DNA from 2 places in the Salinisphaera sp. S4-8 genome. Region 1 is predicted to be linked to the other one. Evidence: riboswitches for the same ligand, from Rfam matches in the RefSeq annotation. Region 1 holds a riboswitch; the other holds the start of a gene.
The links. Region 1 has a riboswitch for glycine ahead of gcvT (glycine cleavage system aminomethyltransferase GcvT). Riboswitches for the same ligand answer to the same signal wherever they lie in the genome.
Positions count from the first base shown of each region.

Region 2: another riboswitch for glycine. It lies ahead of S4A8_RS09305 (D-amino acid dehydrogenase); the one in region 1 lies ahead of gcvT (glycine cleavage system aminomethyltransferase GcvT).

Region 1 covers NZ_APNF01000001.1:113,396-118,389, forward strand. The annotation lists gene gcvPA (aminomethyl-transferring glycine dehydrogenase subunit GcvPA) at 1-32, opposite strand, end outside; gene gcvH (glycine cleavage system protein GcvH) at 107-502, opposite strand; gene gcvT (glycine cleavage system aminomethyltransferase GcvT) at 574-1,683, opposite strand; glycine riboswitch at 1,738-1,820, opposite strand; glycine riboswitch at 1,838-1,930, opposite strand; gene S4A8_RS00530 (UbiH/UbiF/VisC/COQ6 family ubiquinone biosynthesis hydroxylase) at 2,023-3,228, opposite strand; gene ubiH (2-octaprenyl-6-methoxyphenyl hydroxylase) at 3,225-4,457, opposite strand; gene pepP (Xaa-Pro aminopeptidase) at 4,454-4,994, opposite strand, start outside.
Region 2 covers NZ_APNF01000005.1:154,933-159,926, reverse strand. The annotation lists gene S4A8_RS09315 (GGDEF domain-containing protein) at 1-707, shown strand, start outside; gene S4A8_RS09310 (cupin domain-containing protein) at 729-1,097, opposite strand; glycine riboswitch at 1,199-1,288, shown strand; gene S4A8_RS09305 (D-amino acid dehydrogenase) at 1,449-2,711, shown strand; gene S4A8_RS09300 (DEAD/DEAH box helicase) at 2,785-4,596, shown strand; gene S4A8_RS09295 (hypothetical protein) at 4,673-4,960, shown strand.

The DNA.
Region 1 (4,994 bases):
ATATCGTCTTCGGTATGCGGAATGAAGGGCATGAATCCTCGCAGAACGTAATACGCGGGCACAGCGGCACCGACGCCGGGCAATACCGGCGCCAGTGCGAGCGCCGCTAGTCTTCCTCTTCTTCGACGATGCCTTCGTAGGCATCGGCATCCAGCAGTTTTTCGACTTGTTCGGAATCGGATACCGTCATCTTGAACAACCAGCCTTCGCCGAAGGGATCTTCGTTGACCAGTTCCGGCGAATCCTCGAGCTGTTCGTTGATTTCGGCGATCTCGCCATCGAGCGGGGCATAGATATCCGATGCCGCCTTGACCGATTCGACCACGGCCACGGCATCACCGGCACCGACCTTGGTCCCGGCCTCGGGCAGTTCGACGAACACCAGATCGCCCAGCGACGACTGGGCATAGTCGGTGATACCGACCGTGCAGGTGCCATCGCCGTCGTAATCGATCCATTCGTGGGTCTTGGTATAGGACAGATCCTTGGGTACTTCGCTCATGGGGCTCCCTTGCAGCAGATTCGCGCGGTGCGCGCTATGTTTTGGTGGATAAAGGCTACTGAGAAACGGGCTCAGTCGTCGATACGGCGCTTGCCGTGGCGCACGAAGGGATAGCGCACGATGCGCGCGCGCTGCCACTTGCCGCGCAGACACACCTCGACGCTTTCTTCCCAATCGGCCGGTACCCGCGCGAGCGCGATCGAGCACGACAAGGTGGGTGAATAGCTGCCACTGGTGATTTCGCCTTCGGCTTCTTTTTCGTCGACATCGCTGTCGGCGGCCCGTACCGCGGTTTCGCTGCGCATCACGCCGCGGCCTTCCAGCACCAGCCCGACGAGCTTCTCGCCGACGCCCTCGGCGCGCATGTGCTCGAGCGCCGAACGGCCGACGAAATCCCGTTCTTCGGGCTCGAATGCCACCGTCCAGCCCAGGCCGGATTCCAGCGGCGTGTGGTCCTCGTCCATATCCTGGCCGTAAAGATTCAGCCCGGCTTCCAGGCGCAGGGTGTCGCGCGCGCCCAGGCCGATCGGCGCTACACCCTTGCCGCGTAGCGTTTTCCAGGCATTGACGGCCTCCTCGGCCGGCAACACGAGTTCGAAACCGTCCTCGCCGGTATAGCCGGTGCGCCCGATCGAGCGATCATCCTGGGTCGCGACCCGAAACGGCTTGAGCTTGAGCGCGGCGGCCTTGAAATCGTCGTCGAAGAGCTCGGCGGCAATATCGCGCCCGCGCGGGCCCTGCACCGCGATGATGGCCAGATCCTGGCGGTGATTGATCGCCACGTCGTAGTCGCGCGCCTGGCTGTCGATCCAGGCCAGATCCTTTTCCGTCGTCGCGGCATTGACCACGATGCGATACAGGTTGCCACTCAGGTGATAAACGATGAGATCGTCGATCACCCCACCGCGGGTGTTGAGCATGCAGGTATAAAGCGCGCGGCCGGCCTCGTCGATCTTGGCGACGTCATTGGCCAGCAGCCGACGCAGGAATTCGCGTGCCTCGGCGCCGCTGATATCGACCACTGCCATATGCGAGACGTCGAACATGCCCGCGCTTTCGCGCACGGCATTGTGTTCCGAAATCTGGGAGCCGTAGTCGATCGGCATATCCCAGCCGGCGAAGTCCACGAGCTTGGCGCCGTCGGCGACATGCGCGTCGTAAAGCGGGGTTCGTTTGGCCATGACAATCTCTTTGCAGATGAATCAACAGAACACGGGCCGGCCCGGGCTTTCGCCTGCCGCCCCTCTGTCCTGGCACCTGAGAGATTCGCCCCTTCGGTGAGCCGGACTGTCGCCGGCTGCTCTCCAGAGTCGATCAAGCTGGCGTATAAACGCCCGCATGCACGTGGTTCGGGTACCTGAGCGTTTCCGGGCGGAAATTTGCGCCTTCGGTGACGAGCGACTGCCCGTTCTCTCCCACGCGGTTATTGACCGTGCCCTCGACTATACCGGCGACATCGACACAGGCCAAGCGCCAACCGCGAGGCCCTACTTACCTGCAAAATACAGCAGATTTTTCGACTACTGCAGCAACCGCGGGCCGTTGGCGGATAACCCTACGGCGTGATGAATCATGATCTGGCGAATCGGCGCGAGATTAGCCGCGATCCCGATTGCGCTCTGGCGCAGCGTGCGCAGCAACGGATTGGCACTGCCGTAAACGCGTTTGAAGGCGTCGGTCGTGCCCAGCATCATCAGATTCTCAGCCATGCGTGCGCGCTGATAGCGGCGCAGATAGGTCATGTCGCCGGCATCGCGATTCGCCGCGCGCCCCGCCTCGAGCGCTTCGACCATGCCCGCCACGTCGAGAAGGCCGAGGTTGACCCCCTGACCTGCCATCGGGTGAACCACATGCGCCGCATCGCCGGCCAGGGCCACACGGGGGCGACAATATTCGCGTGCATGCTGGAGCTTGAGCGGGAACGAGGCACGCTTGTCCATATGCTCGATTTCGCCCAGCACGCCGCCGCTGGCCTCGGTCAGCCGCGCGCAGAATGTATCGTGGTCGAGTTCAGCCAGCTCGGCGGCCAGTGCATCATCGGCATGCCAGGCCAGCGAACAGCGACCGTCCGACAGCGGCAAAAACGCCACGGGCCCGGTTTCGGTGAAACGCTGCCAGGCGATATGGCGATGATGACGCGCCGGGGTCACCGTCCCCACGGTACAGCGCTGACCGTAGGGCCAGCCGGTGGTTTCGATACCCGCGGCCGCGCGCACCGGTGAATTCGCACCTTCCGCGCCGACCACCAGGGCCGCGCTCACGACCGTGCCGTCGTCCAGTCGCAGCCGGGCTGCGTCGCTGTCGATGGCCAGACTTTCCATTTTCGCCGGGCAATAGATATCGACATCGGTCAGCGCCTGCCAGGCGCTGTCGACGATCAGATTGTTCTCGACGATATGCCCGAGTTCCGGCAGACCGACCGCGGTATGCTCCAGAAACAGCTCGCTCGCGCCGCCGGCCTCCCAGACCTTCATGCCGGTAAACGCACAGCAGCGCCGGCGCTCGACCGAGGCCCACAGACCGAGATTCTCGAGTACGCGACGCGTCCCTGGCGCAATGGCCGATACGCGCAGCTCGTAGTCGTCGCCGAGCTCGAACCGCGATGGACGCTTGGCTTCGACAAGCGCGACCGAGAAATCGGCACGCGAAAGCGCCACCGCGAGCACGGCGCCCACCATGCCGCCACCGACAATGGCGATATCGTAACGGGGGCTTTGCTTGCTCATGACTTGGCCTCGCGAAGACGTGCCGGCGCCAGGGCCAGACCCATGCTGCGCCGGGCCATATCGTCACGAATCGATGGCAACAGCGACAGGCCGAACAAGCCCGCGCCGCGGGCGTGATCGAGCATGGGAATACGGTTGGAGAACAAACGCACGATGGCGTCGGTGAAATTGGCCACGCGATGCTGGTCGGGCCGCCGGGCCTCGGCCCAGCCGGTAAGCAGGTCGGCATCGCCAGGATCGAAATCGGCATCGCCCGCCAGGCGCTCGCGCAGCATCGCCGCCAGCAGCAAGGCATCGCGAATCGCCAGATTAAAGCCCTGCGCGGCCGCCGGATGCAGCGCATGGCCGGCATTGCCGATCAGCACGGCCCGCTCGACCGCGGCCCGGTCGCACAACACCCGCGCCAGGGGATAGCTGCCACGCGGGCCGGCCAGCTTGAGCGTACCCAGGCGCTGGCCGAATGCGGCTTGCAACCTGTCGATGAATTCATCCTCGCTGACCGCGCACATCTGCTCGGCGCGCTCGCTGGGCAACGTCCAAACCGCCGCACAGCTGGCACGGGTACAGGGCAACAGGGCAACCGGGCCGTCCGGGGTGAAGCGTTCGTAGGCACAGCCGCCGTGCGCGCGTTCGGGTTCGACGAAGGTCACGATCGCGCGCTGGCGATAATCGTCGATGCGCGCGCCGATACCCAGCGCGCCGCGCACCGAGGATTGCGCGCCATCGGCGCCGACCAGCAGCCGTGTGCGCAGCGTTTCGCTCGCCCCTTCGCCGCGCGCGCAGTTCAGCTCGATACGCCCACCCGTGGCATCCCGGGTGAGTGACTCGAAACGCGCCGGCGCGACCACATCGACCTGATCCATACGCGCCAGGCGTGCACGCAATACCTCGATCATGGTGACGTTATGCAGCACATAGCCCAGGGCCGACAGATCGTAATCCGCGGCATTCACGCGCACGCTGCCAAAGCGGCCCTGCTGGGATACATGCAAGCGCTTGATGGGCGCGGCATCGTGGGCCATGTCGGCCCACAGATCCAGTTCTTCGAACATCGCCCGGGTGCCGGCCGCAATCGCGGTGGTACGGGCTTTCATGTTCTCGTCGGCCGGGGCATCGAAGGCCACCGCTTCGACCAGCGCAATCTTCAGGCCGGTATCGGCCAGCGCGCAGGCGAATGTCGCCCCGGCCAGCCCGCCGCCGACCACGGCGATATCGTAGTCGCGGCTCACGGGGTTTCGCTCCGGTAGGGTTTGGCCATGAGTGCCTCGATCTCGTCGGCGTCCTTGGGCACATCGGCCGTGAGCACGTCACAGCCGGTTTCGGTGATCACGATATCGTCCTCGATGCGAATGCCGATATTGGCAAAACGCGAGGTCGGGTTGTCATCGGCGCGGACATACAGCCCGGGTTCGACGGTCAATGCCATGCCCGGTTCGAGCGCTCGCCATTCGCCATCGATTTTATAATCGCCCACATCGTGTACGTCCATGCCCAGCCAATGGCTCGTGCCGTGCATGAAATAGGCGCTATAGCTTTCCTCGGCGATGGCGTCGTCCACGCTGCCCTCGAGCAGGCCCACCTCGATCAGCCCGGCCACGAGTACATGCAGCGCGGCCTGATGGACCGCGTTCATCGGCTCGCCGGGCCTGGCAGCCTCGATCGCGGCCCGGTTGGCCGCAAGCACGATGTCGTAAAGCGTGCGCTGCGCCTCGGAGAATCGCCCGTTGACCGGAAACGTACGGGTGATATCGCCGGCATAGCCGCGA
Region 2 (4,994 bases), on a different contig from region 1:
TGCTGTCGCATCTGCTGTTGGGCCGATGGCAGGGGCTCTGGGTGGCGTTGCTGTTTATCAGCTGCGCCGGGGGAATCTTTGTCTATCGTTACGGCTTGTGGGATGGCTGGCCGGGTTATCTGAGCGTCGTCAATATCGTGCTGTGTACCGCCTCCACGCTCGGGTTTTCGTATATCTACGAGGCCAGTCGCGAAAAGACGGAGTCCGAACTGCGTGCATTGGCGCTGGCCGATCCTTTGACCGGGCTGGCTAACCGCTCGCGGTTCCGGGATGTGTTCGCGCGCGAGCGCCAGCGCTATCTGCGCCAGAAAATACCGCTGGCGATGCTCGTCGTCGATCTCGACCATTTCAAGCGCGTCAACGACGACTACGGCCACGACGCGGGTGATATGGCGCTATGTTTCGTGGCCGAGCTGCTTGCCAGCCGTATTCGCCAGACCGATATCGCGGGCCGTCTTGGCGGCGAGGAATTCGGCATCCTGTTATCGGGGGCGGATATCGCGCACGCCCGACAGATCGCCCAGGACCTGTGCGATCTGGTTCATGACCGGCCGTTTCGCTATCGCGGCAAGGATATTCCGTTATCAGCCAGTATCGGCATTGCCGAACTCGGGCGCGATGGCATGGACTTCAGAAGCCTGTTCGCAAAGGCCGATCGGCGCCTCTATCAAGCCAAGGCCGAAGGCCGCAATCGGGTGGTCGGCTGAATCAATACTTACGCGGCAGCGCTAGAGTGCTTCGTAGCAGTCTGGCGTAAAACGCGGCGTACAGATGGCATAGAAGATCAGATCGCAATCGCCGTTGTTGTGAATCCGCTGGGCGGTGTCCGGCGCGATAGACACCACGTCGCCGGCCGCCACGGTTTCGCGCAGGCCCTCGCCGACTTCCACCACGCCCTGGCCGGAAACGATCAGATAGCGTTCGGCGGTGTCTCGCAGGCGATGCCAGGCCGTGGTCACGCCGGGTGCCACCCGGGCCCGGGCGATGGAGACGGCCGGATCGTCCGGCGTATTGGAGATCTCGCGTATCGCGCAGCGCTCGGCGGTTTCGAATTCGACCGTATCGCGGGCGCGGCGCAGGGTCGACGGTATTGGCATGGCGATTGCTCATGGTATCTTGGACAAAACATCGGCATCGATCACGCACAGAGGCTGGGCGTTGGCGTGCCGATACCGGATTCGACACCTATTCATACATTCACGCAATAGCGGGAGAGACCGGCGTAAAGCCGGCGCCGAAGGAGCAACCGCCCCGGAAACTCTCAGGCATCAGGGACCGTTATCGCGCCCATATCCGAAGAGTCGCGCAGCCGTAACCGGCCGGCGTGCACCGAAGGAGCAAGCCCGCGGGCCATCGACGCGCGGGTGAATCTCTCAGGTTCAGTGACGGAAGGGGCGGCGCCTGCCACGCGGCAGGTTTTCACGCACGACGCTATCGGATAGACGCTCATGAATCATATTGCAATTATCGGCGGGGGCATCACCGGGGTCACCACGGCCTACGCACTCGTTCAGCGCGGTTACGAGGTCACGCTGTTCGACCGCAATCGCTATGCGGCGATGGAGACCTCCTTCGCCAATGGCGGTCAGCTTTCTGCTTCCAACGCCGAGGTCTGGAACCACTGGCCCATGGTCTTCAAGGGCATGAAGTGGATGTTTCGCAACGATGCCCCGTTGCTGGTCAACCCGAAACCGTCCTGGCACAAATTGTCGTGGTTTCTGGAGTTCATCGCCGCGATCCCGCAGTACGGTCGCAACACCACCGAAACCGCGCGCATGGCGATCGAGGCGCGTGAGTTTCTGTTTTCCTGGGCCAAGCGCGAGAACATCGATTTCGACGTCAAGCGCAAGGGCATTCTGCATATCTATCGCAATCGCGCCGGCTATCGCCATGCCGAGAAGGTGTCGCGCCTGCTCGCCGAAGGCGGCCTGGAGCGCCAGCCGGTCACCCCGGAAGAAATGCGGGCAATCGAACCCGCGCTGGCGGGCGAGTATTACGGTGGCTTCTTTACCGAAAGCGATTCCAGCGGCGATATTCACAAATTCACCCAGGGCCTGGCGCGGGCCGCACAGGCACAGGGCGTACGCTTTCACTACAACCACAGTGTCGAAAGCGTTCAATCCGATGGGCAGCAGGTCACCATCGCGGCCTGCGACAACGACACGCCCGAGGACCGGGTCGCGCTCGAGTTCGACGGCGTGGTGGTGTGTGCGGGTACCGGCAGTCGCGACATTGCTGCGCAGCTGGGCGATCGCGTGAACGTGTATCCGGTCAAGGGCTATTCGATTACCGTCGATCTGGAAGACGAGGCCTCGCAACAGGCCGCGCCCGAAGTCAGTCTGCTCGACGATGAAACCAAGCTCGTGTGTGCGCGCCTGGGCGCAGATCGTCTGCGCGTGGCCGGCACCGCCGAGTTCAACGGGTTCAATCGCGATATCCGGGCGGACCGGATCGAGCCGCTGGTGGATTGGGTCAAGCAGTGCTTTCCCGACGTGAAAACGCGCCAGGTCATCCCCTGGGCCGGTCTGCGCCCGATGATGCCGAACATGATGCCGCGCGTTGGCGGCGGAAAGGCGCCGAACGTGTTCTACAACACCGGGCACGGCCATTTGGGGTGGACGCTGTCGGCGCTGACCGCGGACTCCGTTGCCGCCATCATCGACGATACCGCGTCGGAAAAACGGGGACCGACAACTGTGAATAACGGGTAGAATGAGCGTCCGCGCCATTCCGGCGCAGTGTTTTTTCGGGCGCAGCTGAGCGCCCGTGCCTGCCAGGCTGTGCATGTCCACCCCTAATGAAAACGAATCCGCCCAGGTCGCCTTCAGCGATCTGGCGCTCTCCGATGCCGTCATGGCGGCCCTCGCCGATGTCGGCTACGAGACGCCGTCGCCCATTCAGGCGGCGACCATTCCGCCGTTGCTGGCCGGCAAGGACGTGCTGGGCCAGGCCCAGACCGGCACCGGCAAGACGGCGGCCTTCGCGCTGCCCATTCTCTCCGGGCTGACCGGGCGGGCCGGCAAGGCACCGCAGGCGCTGGTACTCACGCCCACGCGTGAGCTCACCATCCAGGTGGCCGAGGCCTTTCAGCGCTATGCCGCGCATATCCCGGGTTTTCATGTGCTGCCGATCTATGGTGGCCAGGGCTATGGCCCACAGCTGGCTGCGCTCAAGCGCGGCGTGCATGTGGTGGTAGGCACGCCGGGTCGGGTGATGGATCATCTCAAGCGCGGTACGCTCAAGCTCGACGCGCTCGACTGGATGGTGCTCGACGAAGCCGATGAAATGCTGCGCATGGGCTTTATCGAAGACGTGGAATGGATCTTCGAACAGACCCCGGCCGAGCGCCAGGTCGCACTATTTTCGGCCACCATGCCGAGTGCGATCCGGCGTATCGCCAAGACGCACCTGCGCGAGCCGCAGGAAATCACCATCCAGGCCAAGACCACGACGGCGGTCAACATCCGCCAGCGTTACTGGATCGTGGGTGGCGGCACCAGCAAACTCGACGCACTCACGCGTCTGCTCGAAGCCGAGCCCTTCGACGCGATGATCGTATTCGCGCGTACCAAGAAATCCACCGATGAGCTCGCCGAGCGGCTGTCGGCCCGCGGTTATGCCTGCGCGGCGCTCAACGGCGATATCGCCCAGAACCAGCGCGAGCGCACGGTCGCCAAGCTCAAGAACGGCCAGCTGGATATCATCGTAGCCACGGACGTGGCCGCGCGCGGTCTGGATGTGGAACGCATCAGCCATGTGATCAATTTCGATATTCCGCACGATACCGAGGCCTATGTGCATCGTATCGGGCGCACGGGCCGGGCCGGGCGCGAAGGTGATGCCATCCTGTTCGTGACCATGCGCGAAAAACGCCTGTTCAAGGCGATTGAGCGAGCCACGCGTCAGGCCATCGAGCCGATGGACCTGCCCAGCATCGCCGAGGTCAACGAACAACGCATCGCCCGTTTCAAGCAACGTATTTCGGTCACGCTGGCCGAAGGCAACCTGGCGCCGTTTCGCGAACTGCTCGACGAATACCGCGCCGAGCACAATGTCGACCCCGAAGAACTGGCCGCCGCGCTGGCGTATCTCGCCCAGGGCGACGAGCCGCTCATGCTCAAGCCCGGTAAGCCCGATCGTGGTGCAGGCCCGCGCGATATGGGAGCGCAGACCCCCAAGAGTGCGAACAAGGGTGCGTCGCGCCAGCAATCCTTCGGCGATGGCGATCTGGAAACCTTTCGTATCGAGGTCGGCCGCAGCCACGGCGTGGAGCCGCGCAATATCGTCGGCGCGATCGCCAACGAGGCCGGTGTGGATAGCGCCCATATCGGGCGTATCGATATCCGCGACGACTTCAGCCTGGTCGATCTGCCCAAGGGCATGCCCGAGGATATCTTCGCCCATCTCAAGACGGTGTGGGTCGCCGGGCGCCAGCTGGCGATCACGCGTGCGCACGACGCGCCGCCGGCCCCGCCCGCCGGGCGGCGCAAACCCAAACCCAAATCCAAACCCAGGGCGAAGAAAGCGGGCAAGACCAAAGCCAAGGCGGCCAAGGCAAAACCGGGCAAGCGTCGCGCCAAGCCGACAGGCGACTGACATAGCGGCGCGCTTGAAAGATTCGACATAGCCCGCAGGGTGATTCGCAGTTGCGGCGACCCGAGGGCACAGACTCATGAGTTCGAATACCCCCACGCATATCGATATCGGCGGTATCGCACTGCCGCGCGAGGAACTCGTGCAGGTGTTGCCCGATATCGAGCGCTTTGAACGACACCTGCCGGATGCACTGGCCGTCGACCGCGATATGAAAGCCAGTGGCGGCGCCGTGCCGGACTACGTGCGGCAATGGCCGCAGGCGCGCATCGACGCCGTTGTGCGCACCCTCAAGGAAGTGGGCAGCCTGCGCGAGCAGGCCAGCGAACAGATGCAAAGCGCCGGCGCCGGTCGTAGCCGCCACTGACGACAGACGCGCGCTGTGCCGCGGTCACCGCACG